Regions from separate parts of the Lactiplantibacillus sp. C232 genome, predicted to be linked through region 2. Evidence: predicted binding sites of a transcription regulator. Region 2 holds the regulator's gene; the other holds the start of a gene.
The links. Region 2 encodes CtsR, which represses protease genes until heat stress. Its sites were predicted from a motif close to TTGGTCAAAAAAGGTCAAANA; they were not measured.

Region 1 (8,037 bases), on a different contig from region 2:
AGTTTGACATTGCGCAGTGAGTACCACGAAATGCCGACGCCTAACGCAACCATTACGAGTAATGACCAGATATTTTTTCTTGTCATTGACTACCCCTCTTTTGCCTGTTGCAAATAAAAATCATGCCAAACTTTGGCAAGGCGCTCTTCCGAATAATCCTGAGCAGCCAAAACCGCCTTGTCATGCAAGAATTGCAACCCGGCTGGATTATGGCGTAACTGGTCGATCTGTCGTTGCATATCATCAACATCACTGGCCGCTTGATAGTAGCCATCAATGATTGCCCGGTACAAATCTAAATCCCGGAGCAATACTGGTGTCCCACAACTGAAAGCTTCCAACACGGACATCGGAAATAACTCGTTATAAGAAGGCAGTAAGAAAAGATCCGCCATATTATAATAGTCCACCAATTTCTCACGAGGAACGATGCCTGGAAACGACAGATTAGCTGGCGGGTTATCCACCACCTGCTTCAACTCCTGATAACCATCCGTAATTCGGCCAAACGAGAACCCACCGGCCCATACAAACTGGATATCTGGATTCTGCTTTGCAAGCGTAATAAAATCAGGAACACCTTTCCGATCCTGAATCTGACCGGTCCCGATAATCATGAATTTATTTTGATCATAGCCGTATTGTTGGCGCAAGCGCAACTGTTTAGCCTTAGTCATTTCGTAAAATTCACGTTTGCTGACAAAATTCGGAATATACGTTACATCCGCTCTTTTGATATGGTATGCTTCCAATTTTGGAATGAAGGTCGGGTTCACCACCACAATGTGGTCCATCCGCTTATAAAATGAGATTAAATAACGATTGAAAATCATTTGGAATGGTCGTGGCAACTTCAAGCTACCCTCGAGCGTCTCTGGTAAGAAATGCACGTAACCGATTTTACGGCCTCGATTAGGCATAAACGTAGACAGGTAAAACATTGGATTAACCGTATGGTAATGTGAAACGGCGGAGCGCCCATATCGATTGACTTTAATATTAAATTCATCCTGCCAATGGGTCCGCAACAACCGCATCAATTCTAGATAGGCGCTGCCGACTCCCTGACCCTTGACGGAGTCAGCTTTTGAAAACATGGTAATGTCTAACATAATTCGTCCCCTTACGCGTCATACGTCGAATAAGCATCCCCGTTTTGGCGGTGCTCATTGACGATTTGACACACGTTAATTACTAATATTCGCCGATTTATCCGCTGATTCAGAATACGCCAGCTGTACGTCTTGATAGTAGTTGATCACTTGCTTGCCGAAATACTCTGCGGAAATTTGGTAAAGCTTCTTCTGCCGTGGCTTGGGATCGTTAAAAGTATTGGGATGTTGTAAATAACGCACAACATCCTTGATCAGATCGGTCTCACTTGTAAAGGTCGTCCCCAGTGACGGATCATCAAGTAATTGATCCGTGTACGGACTAGCAGCCACTACCGTTTTAAGGCCAGCAGCCATTGCTTCAATGTACGTCAGCCCCTGTGATTCTGAGTTCGAAGCCGAAACGAACAGGTCAGCCATCTGGTAATAGTTATAAACTTCATCATTATCAATTTCACCGGTAAATTGTACGTGCGCCGTTAAGCCGGCGTCTTGAACCTGATTTTCCAGTGTTTCACGTGCCGGACCATCACCTACAATCAGGAGTTGGGCATTCGGCACCTGTTCTAAGATCGCCGGTAGGGCTGCAATGACTTCGTGAATGTTTTTCTCGTAGGCCAAACGACTCAAGGAAAGTAATACTGGCGTATCAGACTGATAGCCGAGTCTTTGCCGATAATCCACCGTCGACTGCTGCTCGTACTGATTAATGTCGATTCCAGTCGGAATAATGCGAATTGGCGCTTTAACGCCGTAGCCCGTCAGTGTATTTGCAACCCGCTCACTCGGTGCTACAATCCCGTTCAGATGATAACAATACGCCCGTGTGGCCTCCTTAACGTGGTATGGCTTTAACAACTTACCATTCGCAATATAATGTAGATAATCCTCATACATCGTGTGGTACGTATGGATACATGGGACTTTTAATTGTTTGGCAACAAACTTACCAATCATCCCCATGGAGAATTCTGTCTGCGTATGAACAATATCCAGGCCAAGATCCTTAGCAACCTGGTAAGCCTTAAAAAGCCCGCGAACGGCGATGCGCCGATCCGTGAACGAAACAAATGGAATACTCGTAAACCGAAAAATATTGCGTTCATAAATATTCTTATCAACATGGGGATCCGTGGTCGTAAAGATATAGACTTGATGACCAGCCCGTTCGAGTTGATTGCGTAACACCTTGATTGACGTTGCGACCCCACTCACTTGTGGATAGTATGTGTCTGTAAATATCCCGATATTCACGTAGATTCTCCCCTTATTTCCATCAATTAACCGTGCTGCTAATCGATGTTGCTTAACCGCGCTTAGATCATTATTTCATGATCATCACGAATTCGACTTAATGCCTATATTATAAACATTATATTGGTTAAATATCCGAGTTGCAAATAATCTTAATATAAATTAAGAGTTCATGACAAAATCTATCTGACCAGCTACACCTATAGAAAATGAATTCGAAATGATGAATTGTAATCGCTAGGCATCACTCAACACCGCCATTACATCGTTTCCACTACACCAACTCTTCACCGTCAACAGCGAGTAGCAATGTGCCCTGTGTCCATCATTGACTAGCGCGGTCGCAACTATGGACAATTATCACAATGCCTAAATGTCCAGTCAATTCGCGTCATGTACTGTGCCAGCTCTCATCATACCGGTGCGGGTAGCCCACTCCCCCGTCGTGCTAAACCCGGGGCTAGTACAAACTGGTTAATGACCCGCATTTACCCACAAAAAAAGAGCAAATCCACAGATTTGCTCTTAGTTTGATTGTTTATTTACCGAAGACGTTCTTTTCAACTAATTCTTTGACTTCTTCGTTAGTAACACACTCGTTAAGTGCCTTATCAGCTAATTTAGCCATTTCCTTAGTATCAAGTTTCTTCATTAATGAACGTGTCTTAAGCACGGAAGTTGAACTCATTGAGAATTCATCCAAACCTAAGCCCATCAATAATGGCACCGCAATCTGATCCCCAGCAACTTCACCACACATACCCGTGAAGCGGCCGTTCGCGTGAGCAGCGTCAATAACATGCTTGATCAAACGCAACAACGATGGGTTGTATGGTTGATACAAGTATGACACTTGTTCGTTACCACGATCAGCAGCAAATGAGTATTGAATCAAGTCGTTAGTCCCAATACTAAAGAAGTCGACTTCCTTAGCAAACTGGTCAGCTAAAATAGCTGCCGCTGGGATTTCAATCATGATACCAAGCTTGATGTCGTCAGCAACAGGCGTACCAGCTGCAACCAACTTGGCTTTTTCTTCCTCAAAGATAGCTTTGGCTTTACGGAATTCGTCAAGCGTTGCAATCATTGGGAACATAATCCGTAATTGACCGTAATGTGACGCACGTAATAACGCACGTAACTGGGTCCGGAAGATGTCATCACGATCGAGGGAAATCCGAATAGCCCGATAACCCAAGAATGGGTTCATTTCATCAGGTAATGGCAAGTAAGGTAATTCCTTGTCACCACCGATATCCATGGTCCGAACAATAACGGGTTTGCCGTTCATCCCTTCGACAACCTTCTTGTAAGCTTCGAATTGGGTATCTTCGTCAGGTAATTCTGAACTGTTCATGTACAAGAATTCTGAACGGAATAATCCAATGGCTTCAGAGCCAGCATCCAAAACCCCATCCATATCGTCAGGTGTCCCGATGTTAGAAGCTAATTCAAAGTGCTTGCCGTCCTTAGAAACGGTGGCCTCGTTCTTCAACTTAGCCCATTCAGCCTTTTGCGCAACAAAGTCTTTAGCCTTTTGTTGGTAATCAGCAACTTCAGCATCCGTTGGGGCTACTAAAGCGTCACCGTTGATACCATCCAAGACGACCGTATCGCCTTCTTTGATATCAGTCGTGGCAGATTCAGATCCAACGACCGCTGGAATTTCAAGCGTCCGTGACATGATGGCTGAATGACTAGTCCGACCACCAATGTCAGTAATGAAGCCCTTAACATACTTACGATCAAGTTGAGCTGTATCACTAGGTGTTAAATCGTGGGCAACCACGATTACTTCGGAGTCAATTAAAGCTGGACTTGGTAAGGTTACCCCTAACAAGTGGCTTAAGACCCGCTTCGTTACGTCGCGAATATCACCGGCTCGTTCTTGCATATATGCATTATCCGTCATCGCTTCAAACATTGAAATGAAAGTATCAGTAACTTCCTTCAAAGCTTCTTCAGCATTGACTTTATCATCCTTGATCTTACCTTCAATTTGTCCGAGCATTTCTGGGTCAGACAAAATGGTGATATGAGCTTCAAAAACTTCTGCTTCTTCTTCACCCAAGTTTTCAACCGCTTTGTCTTTAATGACCTTTAGTTCAGCCTTGGAAGCATCGAAAGCGTCATGTAACCGTGCAACTTCAGCATCCGTATCGGAAACTGTTGTCTTTTCGAATGATAAATCTGGATCAACTAGCATATAGGCCTTAGCAATTGCAACACCATCACTGGCCGCAATTCCTTTTAGTACCTTTTCAGCCATTATTCAGATAATCCTTCTTTCTTCATCGTTTCAGTTAAAGCTGCGATAGCGTCGGCTTCGTCGGCACCTTCAGCAGAAATGGTAACGTCAGCGTCTTTACCAACACCGAGTGACATAACACCCATGATGGACTTTAAGTTAACGGACTTGTCTTGGTATTGCAACGTAATTTCTGAGTTGAACTTACTTGCTGATTGTACCAATAAAGTTGCGGGACGTGCGTGGATACCAGTGTCTGCGATAACGTGAAATTCTTTCTTTTCCATAACTATTCGATCTCCTTCAAGATAAATAAATTTAAAATTGGTTCCGAGTCAATTCGAGTTGCCGCCAACACGTATACTCAAGAGCCCTTAATAATGATGATAGCAATTATCCAATTAAAATACAAGCCCTTTCATTCAAGCTAGGCCTATTAATTGGTTGTCTTACCATCCTTCTCGAAATGGTAAACAATGCGGCCATCTAAGTCTGCCATACCAATGACTCGTTTACGATACTCATACTTCATATAGGCATCGTGAAAAGCCATAAATTCATCCGGCGTTACGGTAAAACTGTCGCGTTCGCCATGACGCAACGCTTCCATTAACTGGGTATAATCCGTTGCCAAACAATTACCGCCTCCTCAAAGTTAGGTTGACACATTACTGCATCATTATTTTGATATTTACGAACAAAGTTCTCCGCCGCTCACTGGCTGTTGACGGTCACCAATGAAAAACGATGCGCTGCAAACATCAAAACTGGTCAGGCTCGATACATGCAAAAAAACCGCTTTGTACTATAATATAGACAGACAGTTACATCATCACTTATCCTAACCAGATAATTAATATACAACGAATCCGGTTACATGACAAGCTATGAGTTGCGACTATCCAGACTATTCAGAAATAATTGAATCAATCAGCCATTGCGAATTATCCCGGCCGCACGTCCAGTTTTGACCCTGAGGCTTTTCACTTGCAACAGTCCGTAAATTCGCTATACTAATAGTCAAAGGTCAACAAAGGTCAAAGAGCCGATGAACCTTTAACTATGATCCTAATCGATTTAGTTATATTTCTGATGCGAAAGGTGTGTGACAGCATAATGCTTTGTGACAATTGCCATAAGAACGAAGCGACGATCCATTTATATACGAGCGTCAACGGTCAGCGGCGACAAATCAACCTTTGTCAAAATTGCTATCAACTGCTAAAGAATCAGGAACAGCAACCAAATAACGGAGTTGGAGGTGCTGATATGGCACAAGATCCATTCGGTTTTGGTGGTCTTGACGACATTTTCCGTGCAATGCAGGGTGGCGTTGATCCTAATAACGCTTACCGGCAACAACAGACCCCACCGACCCAGCCAGCTGGTCCTAATGGCGGCAATCGTCGTGGCAATAACAACGGCGGTGGCCTCCTTGGCCAATACGGCTTCAACTTAACAGCACAAGCTAAACAGGGCAAAATCGATCCAGTGATTGGTCGCGATACCGAAATTAATCGGGTTATCGAGATTTTGAATCGCCGGACCAAGAATAACCCCGTTTTAATTGGTGAAGCTGGGGTTGGTAAAACGGCGGTCGTGGAAGGACTAGCACAGAAAATCGTTTCTGGTCAAGTTCCACAAAAACTGTTAGATAAAGAAATTATTCGTTTGGACGTGGCTTCCCTTGTTCAAGGTACCGGTATTCGAGGTCAATTTGAACAACGAATGCAACAATTAATGAAGGAAGTTCAAAGCAATCCGAATATCATCCTCTTCATTGACGAAATCCATGAAATCATGGGTGCCGGTAATGCTGAAGGTGGTATGGATGCTGGGAACGTCCTGAAACCCGCCCTTGCCCGTGGTGATTTCCAATTAGTTGGGGCCACGACATTAAACGAATACCGCGACATCGAAAAGGATGCCGCCCTCGCCCGCCGGTTCCAACCGGTCACGGTCAACGAACCGAGCGTGGAAGAATCTATCAAGATTCTCGAAGGTATTCAGAAGAAGTACGAAGACTATCATCACGTTAAGTACGATCAAGATGCCATTGTGGCAGCCGTCAAGTTGTCAAATCGTTACATTCAAGATCGTTTCTTACCTGATAAGGCCATCGATTTACTCGATGAAGCTGGTTCACGTAAGAACTTGACGTTGAAGACGGTCGATCCAAAGACGATTCAAGAAAAGATCGACGAGGCAGAAAAGCAGAAACAGGACGCCTTGAAGAAGGAAGACTACGAAAAAGCCGCCTACTATCGCGATCAAGTTGCTAAGTTAGAAAAAGCTAAGCCCGATGAAAGTTCAGACCAGCCTAATAACGATACTGCCACTGTAACAGTCAAGGACATGGAACAAATTGTCGAAGAAAAGACAAGTATTCCAGTTGGTGACTTGCAGGCTAAGGAACAGGCTCAAATGAAGACCTTAGCACCCGACCTTAAGAGTACGGTTATTGGTCAAGACCAAGCGGTTGAAGCAGTTGCCCGGGCCATCCGGCGTAATCGAATCGGTCTGAACGGAACTGGCCGGCCAATTGGTTCCTTCATGTTTGTCGGCCCAACCGGGGTTGGTAAAACTGAATTGGCTAAACAACTTGCTAAGGAACTGTTTGGTTCTCAAGATGCCATGATTCGGTTTGACATGAGTGAATACATGGAACCACATTCAGTGGCTAAGTTGATCGGTTCACCGCCTGGCTATGTCGGCTACGAAGAAGCCGGTCAGTTAACTGAACAGGTTCGTCGTCATCCATATAGCCTAGTCTTACTAGACGAAGTTGAAAAGGCTCATCCGGATGTCATGCACATGTTCTTGCAAATCCTCGATGATGGCCGGCTGACCGACTCACAAGGTCGGACTGTCAGCTTCAAGGATACGATCATCATCATGACTTCCAACGCTGGGACTGGCGACAGTGAAGCTAATGTCGGTTTTGGTGCCGCTGCTGAAGGCAAGACGCACGATATCACTAGCCGGTTGACGGACTACTTCAAGCCAGAATTCTTAAACCGGTTCGATGACATCATTCAATTCAACGCTTTATCTAAGGAAAACTTGATGAAGATCGTTGGTTTGATGATCGAAGACGTCAACGGTATGTTAGCTAACCAAGGCTTACACGTCCACGTCACAGAACCTGTCGAGGAAAAACTCGTTGAACTAGGTTACAACCCTCAGATGGGGGCTCGCCCACTCCGGCGTGTTATTCAGGAACAAATCGAAGATCGCATCGCCGATTTCTATTTGGACCACGGCGACGTTAAGAACATGGTTGCAAAAGTTGAAGACGGCAAGATTGTTTTGGCGGCTGAGACGAAGTCCGAATAAGATAATTAAATTTAGAGCCAGAAGCGTAAACAATCGTTTACACTTCCGGCTCTTTTTTGTGCCTACCTCAAATCTTCATTGAGTCGC
Region 2 (8,037 bases):
TTTCGATGAAGCCGTAACGGTTGACCTTCGCATAAGAAGACAAACTGTTGATCAAACCAATGTTAGGGCCTTCAGGCGTTTCGATTGGGCACATCCGACCGTAGTGGGTATAGTGCACGTCACGAACTTCATATCCGGCCCGATCACGAGTCAAACCACCAGGTCCTAAGGCTGATAAACGCCGCTTATGCGTTAATTCACCTAAGGGGTTGGTTTGGTCCATGAATTGTGACAATTGTGATGACCCAAAGAATTCCTTAATTGAAGCAACCACTGGGCGAATGTTAATCAATTGTTGTGGCGTTACCGTCGCAGCATCTTGAATCGACATCCGTTCACGCACAACCCGTTCCATCCGGGATAACCCAATCCGGAATTGGTTTTGCAATAATTCACCCACGGAACGAATCCGCCGGTTACCCAAGTGATCAATATCATCGGTTGAGCCAAGACCTTCTTGCAAGTTGAAGAAGTAATTAATGGAAGCAATGATATCAGCAGGCACAATGTGCTTGAACTTCAAATCAATGTTGCCATTACCAATCACGTTCACAACCTTTTCAGGGTCGTTTTGTGAATAAACCTTAACAACTTGTAAGACCATTGGATTCGTAACAACGGCTTCGTCAGATGGTGTGTAAGTAACCGTCTTAAAGTCGTCACGTTCCAAGTATGGGGATAGTTTAGCCATGACATTCTTGTCAATGACCGTATCCTTTTGCGCAATAACTTCACCAGTATCAGGATCAGCTAATGTCTCAGCTAACGTTTGGTCCATTAAGCGCGTCTTCATGCTTAACTTCTTGTTAACCTTGTAGCGACCAACTGGTGCGAAGTCATACCGTTTTGGATCGAAGAACCGAGCAGTCAATAGGCTCCGCGAACTGTCAGCCGTCTTAGGTTCACCAGGACGTAGCCGTTCGTAGATATCTTTTAAGGATTCTTCAACCCGGGAGTCGTCGGTGTTCTTATGAACGTCCTTTTCCAACGTCAACATCAAACTGTCAGTTTCGCCCAACATGTCAATAATGTCATCGTCAGAACCATAGCCTAAGGCCCGGACTAATTCCGTCAATGGAATCTTCCGCGTACGATCGATCCGTACGTATGAGACATTCTTGGCGTCAGTTTCAAGTTCTAACCAAGCACCCCGGTTAGGAATAACCGTTGTGCCGTAGCTAGGACGCCCATTTTTATCTAATTCTTCATTGAAGTAAACGCCGGGTGAACGAACCAATTGTGAAACAATGACCCGTTCGGCACCGTTGATAATAAACGTCCCTTGTTCAGTCATTAATGGAAAATCACCGAAGAATACGTCTTGCGACTTAATTTCACCAGTTTCATGGTTAGTTAAACGTAGGGTAACGTGCAATGGTGCCGAGTAGTTGGCATCATGTTCACGAGCTTCTTCGACGGTGTACTTTGGTTCTAATAATTGATAGTCGACAAATTCAAGTGAAAGTTTTCCTGCGAAATCGTCGATCGGCATAATATCTTCAAACATTTCCCGGAGACCTTCATCCAAGAACCATTGGTAAGAATCGGTCTGGATTTCGATCAAGTTAGGCAAATCAAGAACTTCCTTGATACGTGCATAACTTCTACGGGTACGGTGTTTACCGTATTTTACTAAATGTCCGGCCAAGTTGTTCACCCCTTCTTATTATTCCGGAACCCGCCACCTCCGGTCAAATATTACATTTGTGTTACAAATGCGTTTTTGACCGAATTTTAGGCATAAAAAAACCAAAAATAGTCGCTTAAGTTGACTATTTTTGGATTTATATTAACGAGCCGCACAGACAATAGATTGCGCGTTCGCTCGAGTTCACGGTTACAGACAAGTTATAATATACATCGAATAACGTTAGTTGTCAACTAGTAGACTTCTCTGCCGCCATTAGTTTTCTGGTTCACTCGCAACCCCGTATAAGATCATCTTTAAAAGAGTTTGAACGTGGGTCCGCTCGTCAGCATGAGGATCACCGATTTGATGAAAACTATTAAACAGTGGACTCAAGCTGGTGATATAGAAATTCGTCGCCATCTGTGGTGTGACCCCCACATGTAGTTGCATGTCAGGTTGCTCAAAAACGGTTTGAATCGGCTTCACATAATCAGTAACAAATATGCCGCCCAACTCGCGAATATGTTCATGCGTTAATGCTTTGAAACTGGAATGAATTAACGTGAAGACATCAGCCGGATGCTTATGCGTTAGTAATAGCGAGACTTCTGTTAATTGATCCAACGGAGACCAATCCGCACGGACTTGAATCGCTTCAATGCCAGCCTTGATTTCCGCACCGACCGTCGTAATGACAGCCAGAAAGATGACCTCTTTATCTTTAAAATGGTGATAAAGCGCGGGCTGCGTAATGCCAATCGCATTCGCAATGTCGCGCGTACTTGTCGCATCATACCCATTTCTTAAAAACAGTTCCCGGGCTGTGTCTAAAATCGCCTGGTGCGTCTTCGCCATCTGTTCGGCTCGTGTCGCCATGTTATCATCTTCTTTCTTGACTTTATTTCCTATTATAATTTACACCAATCAGCACCGAACCACCAGCCTCAGATCCTACAGTTCACTTCAGTGGGTAGCATCTTAATACCGATTGAACCTAAAAGATGACGCCTGAAGTGGACTACCACTTCAAGCGTCATCTTTAATTTAATCGCGCCTACTTTGAGGAAACGGTCGAACGACCATCTGCCTTAGGCTGGTTTTTAATATTAATTGTAATGGTACCCTTGCTAGCACCAATCGTAACTTGGTCATCGACCTTGATCGCGCCGGTCAATAATTCTTCACTCAACCGATCTTCGATTTCAGTCTGTAATGCCCGTCGAATTGGTCGTGCTCCGTACTCAGGGTCAAAGCCAGCCTTCGCAACCACGTCAATGGCAGCCGGAGTGATTTTGATCTTGATACCTTGTTGGGCCACTCGATCAACAATTTCTTGTGACATCAACTTAACGATTTCGTGTAATTCTTCCTTATTCAATGAATGGAAGACGATTGTTTCGTCGATCCGGTTTAAGAATTCTGGGCGGAACGTCTGTTTTAACGTTGCTCGAATCGTCGCAGCAACCGCATTGTAGTCATTGGCCTTATCAGTTGCACCAAAACCAACTGATTTTTCATCACGAAGTGTGGTTGCCCCAAGGTTCGACGTCATAATCAGAATCGTATTTCTGAAGTCTACCTTCCGACCCTTAGAATCCGTCAAGTAGCCGTCATCCAAAACTTGTAACAAAATGTTAAAGACGTCCGGATGAGCTTTTTCAACTTCATCAAATAGCACGACCGAGTATGGTTTCTGGCGAACCTTCTCTGTCAGCTGACCGCCCTCGTCATAACCAACGTAACCAGGTGCCGAGCCAATCAAACGACTAGTCGAATAGCGTTCCATGTATTCAGACATGTCGATCCGAATCATATTATCTTCAGACCCGAACATCGCTGCTGCCAAGGCTTTTGCTAGCTCCGTCTTACCAACCCCAGTTGGTCCTAAGAACATAAAGGAACCAATTGGCCGACTCGGATCTTTCAACCCGCTGCGCGCACGGCGAATAGCACGAGCCACTGCGGATACGGCTTCTGGCTGTCCAACAACCCGTTCATGCAAAATCTTTTCCAAGTTAACTAAGCGTTCACTTTCAGATTTTTGCAATTGCGTTAACGGAACCCCGGTCCATTCGGCAACGACCTGAGCAATATCCTCACCTGTGACTTGTAAATCATAGTGTGGTGTTGCCCCCTCAGTCACTTCGGCGTCTTGGTCAGCTTCGATTCGATCTAGGCGTTGCTTCAGTTGCATCTCCTGCTTACGAATATCAGCGGCCTGTTCAAAATCTTGTGCTTCGATCGCTGTTTCCTTATCCTCACGCAGTTGCGCTAACTTGTCCTGGTTCTTGGATAGCTTCGTTGGTTGATCCATCTGATCGATGCGGACTTTAGCTGCCGCCTCATCCATCAAGTCAATGGCCTTATCAGGCAAGAAACGATCACTGATATACCGGCTGGATAGCTTGACTGCTTGATCAACAGCTTCATCCGTAATCGTAACCCGATGATGTTCTTCATAGCGTGGCCGTAGTCCATCTAAGATTTCAACGGCTTCGTCTTCGGTCGGTTCATTGACCATGACCGTTGCAAAACGCCGTTCCAACGCAGCGTCAGATTCAATGTACTTTTGATACTCATTTAAAGTGGTTGCCCCAATCGTTTGGAGTTCCCCTCGTGCAAGTGCGGGTTTCAGAATATTAGAGGCATCAATAGCCCCTTCAGCACCACCGGCACCAATCAAGGTATGCAATTCATCGATAAATAAGATCACATGGCCATCGTTGTAAATTTCATCAATCACTTTTTTCAGGCGGTCTTCGAATTCACCACGATACTTTGTCCCAGCGACTAGTGACCCCATATCGAGCATCATCAAGCGCTTATCTGCCATATCAGTTGGCACATCACCGGCCACAATCTTTTGGGCTAGACCTTCGGCGATTGCAGTCTTCCCAACCCCAGGTTCACCAATCAAGACCGGATTATTCTTCGTCCGCCGTGACAGGATCTGAATGACCCGTTTGACTTCCTTGGAACGACCTACTACCGGGTCCATTTCTTGTTCACTAGCTAATTGGGTCAAATCGCGCGCCAGAGAATCCAAGGTTGGCGTTCCTTCAGTCTTCTTGCCACCGCGATTAGCCGCGTTACCCTTGCGCTTACTCATGGCGTCACTGACACCTAGCTTGCGAAGAACGACTTTACGCGTCTGACCTAGATCTAAGTTTAAATTCATTAAAATTCGCGAGGAAAGGATACTTTCATCAGAGAGCATCGCTAACAACAAATGTTCCGTTCCAATCTTGTTGGCACCGAGCCGTTTTGCTTCATCACCGGCAACGGACAAAATTTCTTTGGCCTTTGGTGAATATGGCAAGTAAGTATCCTTGCCAACATTGCTCAACGTCCCATAGCCAGTGAACCGTTCGATTTCTTCACGAATGTCATCTTCACTAACGGCATATTGTTGTAGCACCTTATTAGCAATTCCATTCTTTTCGATGGCCAATGCTAATAGCAAATGCTCCGTACCAACTGCCTGATGCTTGAAATATTTGGCCTGTTCCTGTGCCAGTACCAGCACACTTTTGGCACTAGGTGTAAATAAGTTATCCATTGCGATTCCTCGCTTTCTTTAGCTTTCGTAACGCAAGTGGTTCAAGATTCCGATAATTATCCGGGCCCGCAGACTGTTTTCTAAGTCCCGGTCCGTTAATCCTAACGTCTCGTGGTCAATCGCCACTAAAATCAATTGCGCTTCTCGACGATTTAAGACGTCGTCCTCGTATAAACTTTGGACGACCGCATAAGCATCTCGTTGTGTGATTGAATCGCCGATCACCTGTATGAGGGCGTCCAACACATCAGCATCATCGACCAAATTAACCTTCTCAATGCGAATATAACCACCACCGCCACGTTTACTTTCAACTAAGTAACCATTTTGGATCGTAAACCGGGTCTTAATCACATAATTAATCTGTGAGGGTACCACGTTGAAAAGGTCGGCAATTTCTGACCGTCGAATTTCAACATGCTCCGAGTCCGCCAAAATACTTTTTAAATACTTTTCAATAATATCCGAGATATTTTGACTTTGCATGTGCTTCACCCTTTTCATTATCTTTGACTAATATTGACTATTATTATACGAGGATAATGGAAAAAAGCAAAGAATTTCACCCAAACCGCGGACTAGCATGTGCTTAACGGTTGTTACAGCATAGCACGCCAAACGTTTGCTTTCAATTGATTCAACCGTTTAGAACCTCATAATGATTAAATTATTAGGTCTCCATATTCATTGAACTACCTATTTAAAATATGTCAAGTTGAGTCACTCCTCATTGCAGGCGATGGGCACTGGTATCACAACGATGAACAGCAGTTCCGAGACTAATTTCTCCGAGCTCATGACTAACAGTGGCTGTTGCCTTGTCGGGATTATGAGTCACAACCACCGTATTCTTCACATGGCTGACTTAGTGAGTAACGTCGCAAAAGTGTCCCCTGACCGTTGAAACACCCCTGCTTACAAAAAAGGCCATAAAAAAAATCCAGCCAAATGACTGGATTAGTTGGTTTAACCGTAATCGGGAAAACAGGATTTGAACCTGCGACCCCTACGTCCCGAACGTAGTGCTCTACCAAGCTGAGCTACTTCCCGAGAAAATTAAATAAAAAGCCTTAGCACTTAACTAAGACTGTGTTAAACGATCGGGAAAACAGGATTCGAACCTGCGACCCCCTGGTCCCAAACCAGGTGCTCTACCAAGCTGAGCTATTTCCCGATACTAATGCACCCAGTAGGAGTCGAACCTACAACCTTCTGATTCGTAGTCAGACACTCTATCCAATTGCGCTATGGGTGCTTATTTAAAATGCCGAGGACCGGGATCGAACCGGTACGGTTATCACTAACCGCAGGATTTTAAGTCCTGTGCGTCTGCCAATTCCGCCACCCCGGCAAATTAAAAGCGGAAGACGGGATTCGAACCCGCGACCCCCACCATGGCAAGGTGATGTTCTACCACTGAACTACTTCCGCATAATAAAGCTATTAAATTGTAAATGCCGACTAGAGGATTCGAACCTCCGACCTCCTCATTACTAGTGAGATGCTCTGCCAACTGAGCTAAGTCGGCATGTGCGGGTGAAGGGACTCGAACCCCCACGTCGTAAGACACTAGAACCTAAATCTAGCGCGTCTGCCAGTTCCGCCACACCCGCATGATGTTAATCATGCCTTGTTGCCGGTTCAAACAGTTCTTACTGGTATGCCTTGACAACTATTTAACTTTATCATCATGTTGAATACTTGTCAACAACTTTTTTCAAATAAATGGATAAATATACTTTTTACTGGATAAACAAGTTATATTTTTCCGACAAGAAATATTATAGCACGGTAGCCGAAAATAGCAAACCCTATTTTCAAAAAAAGGTGAATAAATTTCAGTAAACCCAGCTTTTTCGCCCTTTTGCGCCTGAAATGTTGTCCCGACATTCTGCCCGTCCCGCAATTATTTAGTCAACTCGGCCGTTATTTCCACTCACATTTTAAAATCGACAGTTCCCTTTAATACTCATTAATTATGCAAAAAAAGCGAACTCGCATCACTGCGAGTTCGCTAACTTCATCTCAATTAACCTTGTTTTTCAATCTTCGTCTTACCGTGCATATATGGAACTAATACATCTGGAATCGTAACCGTCCCATCTTCATTTTGATAGTTTTCCAAAATAGCTGCAACGGTCCGACCGACAGCTAAGCCACTCCCGTTCAAAGTATGAACGAATTGCAATTTGCCATCGTCATCGCGATATTGAATGTGCGCCCGCCGAGCTTGGAAATCAGTACAATTTGAACAACTCGAGATTTCCCGGTACTTGTCTTGTTCTGGGAACCAAACTTCCAAGTCATGTGTCATGGCAGCTGTGAAGCTCATGTCACCAGTCGTTAACGTAATAACGTGATATGGTAACCCAAGTTTCTTTAGCAATGATTCGGCATTGTTGGTCAACTTCTCTAATTCATCCCATGAATCTTCTGGTTTCGTGAACTTAACCATTTCAACCTTATTGAATTGGTGTAAGCGAATCAAGCCTTTCGTATCACGACCAGCACTACCAGCTTCTTCACGGAAGGCTGGTGATAAGGCCGTAAAGTAAACTGGTAATTTTTCAGCTGGAATAACTTCATCACGATAATAGTTGACTAATGGCACCTCGGCCGTTGGAATCAACGTCAAATCTTGCGTCGTAATCCGGAAAGCGTCTTCCTTGAACTTAGGAAATTGGCCGGTACCGTACATAGATTCATCAGTGACCATGTATGGCGGCAAAACTTCCGTATACCCTTCAGCTTCGTGCTGGTCTAAGAAAAAGTTGTAAACGGCGCGTTCCAGTTTAGCACCATCGCCCACGTAGTATAAGAAACGACTACCAGAAACCTTAGCACCGCG

Region 1: MZO41_RS09535 (ATP-dependent Clp protease ATP-binding subunit) is a predicted target of CtsR. The motif match lies at 5,638-5,658, and genes of this name have one in related genera.

The regions. Positions count from the first base shown of each region.
Region 1 covers NZ_JAMSKZ010000008.1:148,400-156,436, reverse strand. Annotated here, with positions in the region: gene MZO41_RS09565 (lysylphosphatidylglycerol synthase transmembrane domain-containing protein) at 1-86, opposite strand, end outside; gene MZO41_RS09560 (glycosyltransferase family 4 protein) at 90-1,112, opposite strand; gene MZO41_RS09555 (glycosyltransferase family 4 protein) at 1,188-2,366, opposite strand; gene ptsP (phosphoenolpyruvate--protein phosphotransferase) at 2,905-4,635, opposite strand; gene MZO41_RS09545 (phosphocarrier protein HPr) at 4,635-4,901, opposite strand; gene ykzS (protein YkzS) at 5,051-5,248, opposite strand; gene MZO41_RS09535 (ATP-dependent Clp protease ATP-binding subunit) at 5,731-7,950, shown strand.
Region 2 covers NZ_JAMSKZ010000013.1:86,369-94,405, reverse strand. Annotated here, with positions in the region: gene rpoB (DNA-directed RNA polymerase subunit beta) at 1-1,648, opposite strand, end outside; gene MZO41_RS12435 (TetR/AcrR family transcriptional regulator) at 1,904-2,506, opposite strand; gene MZO41_RS12430 (ATP-dependent Clp protease ATP-binding subunit) at 2,685-5,189, opposite strand; gene MZO41_RS12425 (CtsR family transcriptional regulator) at 5,208-5,675, opposite strand; tRNA gene MZO41_RS12420 (tRNA-Pro) at 6,166-6,239, opposite strand; tRNA gene MZO41_RS12415 (tRNA-Pro) at 6,290-6,363, opposite strand; tRNA gene MZO41_RS12410 (tRNA-Arg) at 6,371-6,444, opposite strand; tRNA gene MZO41_RS12405 (tRNA-Leu) at 6,455-6,540, opposite strand; tRNA gene MZO41_RS12400 (tRNA-Gly) at 6,549-6,620, opposite strand; tRNA gene MZO41_RS12395 (tRNA-Thr) at 6,645-6,717, opposite strand; tRNA gene MZO41_RS12390 (tRNA-Leu) at 6,721-6,802, opposite strand; gene serS (serine--tRNA ligase) at 7,219-8,037, opposite strand, start outside.